One region of the Priestia sp. RMT2NF4 genome, then DNA from elsewhere that is predicted to be linked to it. Evidence: riboswitches for the same ligand, from Rfam matches in the RefSeq annotation. Region 1 holds a riboswitch; the other holds the start of a gene.
The links. Region 1 has a riboswitch for cyclic di-GMP ahead of ACMX9J_RS16070 (anti-repressor SinI family protein). Riboswitches for the same ligand answer to the same signal wherever they lie in the genome.
Positions count from the first base shown of each region.

Region 2: it holds a riboswitch for cyclic di-GMP, as region 1 does, so the genes downstream of both, ACMX9J_RS24550 (anti-repressor SinI family protein) here and ACMX9J_RS16070 (anti-repressor SinI family protein) in region 1, are expected to answer to the same signal.

Region 1 covers NZ_JBLQZO010000003.1:511,021-514,148, reverse strand. Annotated here, with positions in the region: gene ACMX9J_RS16080 (anti-repressor SinI family protein) at 64-192, shown strand; gene ACMX9J_RS16075 (VanZ family protein) at 316-798, shown strand; cyclic di-GMP riboswitch class I at 1,151-1,243, shown strand; gene ACMX9J_RS16070 (anti-repressor SinI family protein) at 1,263-1,388, shown strand; gene ACMX9J_RS16065 (histidinol-phosphatase HisJ family protein) at 1,433-2,224, opposite strand; gene ACMX9J_RS16060 (hypothetical protein) at 2,453-2,743, shown strand; gene ACMX9J_RS16055 (HPP family protein) at 2,722-3,009, shown strand; gene ACMX9J_RS16050 (zinc ribbon domain-containing protein) at 3,077-3,128, opposite strand, start outside.
Region 2 covers NZ_JBLQZO010000009.1:82,360-85,487, reverse strand. Annotated here, with positions in the region: gene ACMX9J_RS24560 (AbrB/MazE/SpoVT family DNA-binding domain-containing protein) at 31-741, opposite strand; gene ACMX9J_RS24555 (anti-repressor SinI family protein) at 993-1,145, shown strand; gene ACMX9J_RS24550 (anti-repressor SinI family protein) at 1,162-1,332, opposite strand; cyclic di-GMP riboswitch class I at 1,313-1,397, opposite strand; gene ACMX9J_RS24545 (hypothetical protein) at 2,257-2,379, opposite strand; gene ACMX9J_RS24540 (response regulator transcription factor) at 2,499-3,128, shown strand, end outside.

The DNA of each region.
Region 1 (3,128 bases):
CTAGTATCGAGAGCTTCTTCAACCACGACAGCTTTACTCCTTAAGGTCTGGGGAGGAATAGTCATGACTGACAAATTAAAAGAAAAAATAGATTTAGAGAAAGAGTGGATTTTATTGATGAAAGAGGCCTATGAAATGGGCTTGTCAATTGATGAGGTAAAGAATTTTGTCCAAACAAGCAAACAGAATTAACTGAATTTTATTTTTTTTATATCTGATATTTTAAAAAATTTATTATCAGCTCTTAAATTTCTTGCTTTTTTCTCTTTTTTTTCTTAAGCTAATACAATCAAGTAAAATAAAGGAAATGTCATCATGATAAAAAAAATCGCTGTTATCTTAATGATGCTTGGCATCGCTCATTTTTCCCACACACCTCATTTACAGGTCACAGATCCAAGCAGCTGGAGTAACTCTTCTGTTTGGGATCATAATGCCACGCTTTGGTCTATTTTAAAATCGGGCAGTGAGTTTTATACTTCCTACAGCTACGGATTTAATCTAGAGTTTATCCTTCGTAAAATTGCTCATATTTCCTTCTTTGGTGTATTAGCTGTTTTAATTTATTGGAACTTAAAAGAAAAGCCTGGGCGTTATGTAAAAGCTGGACTACTGCTTGCTTGCTTTGCTTTTTTGGACGAGGTTCACCAGGCTTTTATTATTGGTCGAGACGGTCGAATTGTAGATGTACTGATTGATTCATTTGGAGGCGCTTTGTTTTTGTTTCTTCTATATAAAAATAAAACAAAGCATAGAAGAGCAAAGCGAAATGAATATAGTTCTTCTATAAAAAAATGAACCCTTCCTATCAGGGTTCATTTTTTTATGATTTTATTGTTCTCTATTCGCTTAGCAGGTCTTCTTTTAAATATGACTGCAGGTCTCTGAAGTCCCTCTATACTTTGTAGGTATTCATCCAGCTCATATCTACCTCTCCTTGTCCTATGCTTTTCTCTTCTATTGTGAATGCTATTTATGAACTGCGTATAAATTAGCAGCAAAACGTTACTTTTTAAGTTCAATCATTTTACTATCCACCCGTTTTAGGATATAAAGATGGATGTAAAATGTTTTTTTAAAACCTCGACCTATTTCGACACCATTTCTGCTAGTTTTCCACTAAAATAATAATAGTTATTAAAAAAATTTATTCAGATAAAGGCAAAGCTGCTGAAAAGCAGTGACGCAAAGCTTCAGGTCTAAGGTAATGTTTACAACATGCTAAGATGGCTGGGTTCCCTGACAAGGGTGGATGAATAGTGATGAACACAGATAAAAAATTAGCAGTAGATCAGGAATGGATTGATCTAATAAAAGCCGCTCATGAACTCGGATTAAAAATAGAAGACGTCCGAGAATTCTTATTAACGAATAAGAACAACCAATAGTAAAAGCACGCTTCTTTTATATTGAAGCGTGCTTTTACTATCACTTATATTTTTATTCCTTTTGGCTGACGTTGATCAAACGTATAAATCTCCGTAAATTCGCACTGTTTTGCCATTTCAACTGCTTCTTTCATATGAGCTCCTACGGTTTCTGCAAAGTGTGAATCAGATCCAATTGTTAAGATTTCTCCGCCTAAATCGCGGTACAGCCCAACAACTTCAAGTGCCGGCAGCGCTTCGCCCAGCTTCCCTCTTATACCTGAAGTATTAATTTCAATTCCAATATTGCGATCAATGGCTTTTTTCAAAATATCGGCAAGAATATCTTTGAATTGATGAAAGTCGTAAATGCCGTATTGCTCAAACGCATAGCGCTTCATTAAATCTAAATGAGCCAATACGTCAATATCGGCATCGCTTACTAGCTTATACATTTCATTAAAATAAGCGCGGTAAATCGCTTCTTTGTCGTTGAGTTCTAAATGTTTGCGAAGCTTGATGTTATTAATGTTATGCACCGAACCTAAAATAAAATCAAAGTTCTCTTGCTTGATCGTTTCCTGATACTTCTCTTTTAAATAATGCGGCTCACAAATTTCAATTCCTTTTTTTATCACTAGCTGATTTTGAAATTTATCTCTGCATTCCACTAATTCTCGTTCATATTTATCAAAATCCATATGACCATACGTTGGCGCTAATGGATTTAATGAAAAGTGCTCGGTAAAACAAATTTCGTTCACTCCGTTTTTTACAGCTTGTTCGCACACTTCTTTCATGACTGCCTGTGAGTCAAATGAATTGTTCGTGTGATGATGGTAGTCTACTAGATACATAATTTAGTCACCTCTAAATCTATTATACATTTCTCTTGCTCTTACTGCACATAGAGACCCTTCTCCCGCCTACCCAGCCTTTTTTCGTTCATCAAAAGAATTTCCACTAAAAAAAGATATTTTTCCTCTTCCAGTAATCCTTCTTTTCTTATAAACTAACTTATTATAGCAGATGTTCTGACATACAACTTGACATATAACTTTTACACAAAAGAAAGGAAATAAGAAATGGAATTTGAAAAAAGTTTTTCTCAAAGCAAAAGCCCCTTTCTGTCTTACTTAAGCTCTTATACGAAAAAGATGAAAGGAGAATTAAAAGAAGAACCGAAAATCAATTATAGAGATGCAGTCGTTTCTTCTATCGGAGGCTTAATTGCGATTATCATCAGCAGCGCGATTGCACTAGCGCTTGGTTATCCAATGGCACTCGCTCCGATTGGCGCAACCTGCGTGCTTGTCTTTGGCGCTCATAAAGGGCCTTATCACAGCCGCGCCACGTGCTTGGAGGGCACTTACTAGCAACGGTTTCTGCACTTATTATCTGGAGTTTATTTCATCGAAGTCTTATTACCATAGCGATTGTGCTTGCTTTTGTTCTTATTTTAATGATTCTTACAAAAACCGTTCATCCTCCCGCTGCAGCTAGCGCGATTGTCGCAATTAATACCCAAGCAGGCTGGGGATATTTAGGTATTATTATGATTTGTGCATGTGTGGTTGTATTGATTTCTACCGTTTATAACAATTTATTTCAAGACAGGCAGTACCCCAGGTATTGGGTTTGATACATAAAAAAGACGTCTTTTCAAGGAGGACGTCTTTTTTGCTGTTTCAGGGTCTATTTATTAGCTTTTACTTTACTTCCGTTGAACTAATAAGCTGATAAACTCCCAAACTTCCATCA
Region 2 (3,128 bases), on a different contig from region 1:
AGCTAATTATTTCAGCTGCGCTTACTTATTTTAAACAAGAGTATCGTTCTCAATTGCTTTTTTTATGATTAATTTTTCCCCTATTGTTTTGATTTCTAGGATGTCGCCACTATGAATGTTTAGATAAATTCTCAGCTTTTTAGGAATGTTTAAGTATTTATCTTTCTTTATCACGCGTGATTGTCCAGTGAAAAAAAGTTTTCCTTCTGTAAGAAATTTATAGCTATGTTTTTTTGCAACGATAGTATCTGGTCCTTTAATAAAGAACTGTAATTGCATATGTTCTTCCAAATTCAAAGATTTCAATACAAAATCAGGAAGTTTTATTCTCCCTGATTTTATTTGAAGTAAAGATAACTCACTTAATTCAGGTTCTATATATCCCTTTAGTAGACCTGGAGATTTATTTTGCTCTCTTTTCTTTTCAAAAATAATGCTCTCGTTAAGGACTTTCGCTTCTATTTCATCATGTAGATCTATATCATGTATTTCACGAAGTATCTTTGGAATTACAATGTAGCCTAAATTATCAATAGTCCTAATTAAGTTCTTATCTTTATTTTCTTCCAAAAGAACCGGTGGGAATTCAACCTGCTTCATGACAATGTAATCTTTATAGTTGAGGAATTGTATTGCAGCAGATGAGTGGATATTGGCATGCTCTAGAAGCTGGGAAGGTACCTTTACTCTCCCCATATTATCAATTATTAAGTAATCTTTGGATGATTCTTTCTCTTCCACTAATAAAATCCTTTCAAATGTACTTTTGTAGACAAAGGATAAATTTACTTATATTCATTTTATATCTTCATGAGTTTACACTTTACCTAAGCTATTAAATTTGATCTTCATAAGCTAAATAACTGAATAAGACCCTATGAATAACAATTTGTGTAAAAAACAGGATAAAAAGTAATAATTTTATCATTATAGCTTATATTACAAATCAATTTGCTTTATAATAGGACAAGTTGTAAAGGAGGAAGATTATAATGAATAATTCAAATCATGACACTACTCTTTCCTATAAATGGCTAGTTTTAGTTGAAGAAGCAATGAATTCTAGCGTTACCAAAGAGGAGTTTAAAGAGTTTTTGAATAGGAAATCCCAGAAATTGAATGATTATAAACAAGACCAAATATGAATAGTGTTGTTTGTGATTAGGGGGTTATTTGTTTTTTGAAGAACTTTTTAAGTTCTTCAATAGTTAATCCCAATTCCTTAGCTTCTGTTATAAGTTTAACCCATTCTTGATCTAATTCTTTTTCTATCAATTGTTGTTTACCATCCATGAAAATTACTTTCAGATATTCAGGGAGCTCAGCTGCCATAGCAATTTAACCTTAGACCTGTAGCTTTGCGTCCTAGTTTTTCAACTAGTTTGCCTTTATCATAATATGTAATTTTATAAATATATTACTATATAATGGATTTAAAATCATGTAAAAATAAGGATTATTATTTATTTTTTTAATTCCTTTGACAAAGATTTTCTTTTTCCAACCTTCGAACTAATTAAATTCTCCTTTAAGATAATATATATTTACCCTTACATTAATCCTGCAGTTGGTTCTATAATGGGCATTCGAAATAAGCCTCTAAAAGGTTTTTTATAGTTTTGAATGTCTAACTATCATTGTGTTAACTAGAAGGAAATCTAATGTACAGTATATAGGTATAATTTCTTTATACGTGTATAAAGATTTATTTTAATAGCTAAATAGATGTTGCATTATTTGATTTTGCTTAAAAGGAAAATATGTACTCAGTAGCAGCTGAAAGGTCTATCCCAACAAAATTTATAAAAAGAAGGTGAACATACAATGATTGTATTACCTATTATGTTTAACAGTTTGGGAATTTCTGCTTTTTACTATTTTATTCTTAAAAAAGAAGCTTAAAATGAATACAATATACATCACTCGTTTACATAATATATATACAAGGGAGTAAGAAAGCACAAAAACCTTTACAGGAAAAGGTTTTTGTGTGGGTTCCTTTAATCGGATATGTAGCTTTATATATATGTCCATTCATCCAAAAATAGCTATTATGGAAAAATGTGCTATTGATTACTTGCGGTTATATTTTGGTACTTTATAATTATCAATCCTATAAAAAGCTTTCTCGTCTGCCAATGCTGAGATAGCTTTTTGTGTTCTTCATCATTATGTGAAATTGATTTTAACTCTACGAGAAGAAGCTGAGAATATTGTTCTTCCATCTCTTTACTGTTTACTTAATCTGTTATATTTTCACAATAATTCACGAACACTTGATACTTGTATAATGTGGATATGGTCAGAATTAACAGCATAACGAACAGGCGTAATCAAAATAAGGGAAGGTAAAATGGCTGAAAATGCAATGCCTTTCATAACAAAAAATGTTCCTTTAGAAAAAGTAAAGCTAAAACCTAAAATCTTTTAGTTGTTTGCGTGTTTTGAAATTATATATTTTGTATGGCATAATTTTCTAGAGAAAAAGGAGTGAAGAGATGCAGAAAATATTAATTATTGAAGATGATTCTAAAATCGCAGAGCACCTCCATTCGTATATAGGAAAGTATGACTTTAATACCACCGTCGTGGAGAATTTTGATGATGTGATGGAAGAGTTTCATAGGCAGAAACCAGATATTGTATTATTAGATATTAACCTTCCTAGCTTTGATGGCTATTACTGGTGCAGGCAAATACGGAAGGAGTCTATATGTCCTGTTATATTTATATCTGCACGAGTAGGAGAGATGGACCAGGTGATGGCACTTGAAAATGGCGGCGATGATTTTATCACAAAGCCTTTTCATCCTGAAATTGTAATGGCAAAAATTCGCAGTCAGCTTCGCCGTGCTTATGGTGAATATGCATCACAGGTACAAGAACGAATTTTAGAGATACAGGGATTAAAGCTGTTCCCAGAAAGATTGGAATTGTCATTTCGTAATAAAACAATCCTGCTTTCAAAAAAAGAAACAGATATAATTGAAAGTTTACTAGAACGATATCCTCGTGTTGCAGGTCGTGAAGACTTGTTAGAAAAACTATGGGATGAACAAGTCTATGTGGATGAGAATACGTTAAATGTAAATATTGCAAGAGTAAGAAAAAAATTTGAGGAAGTTGGA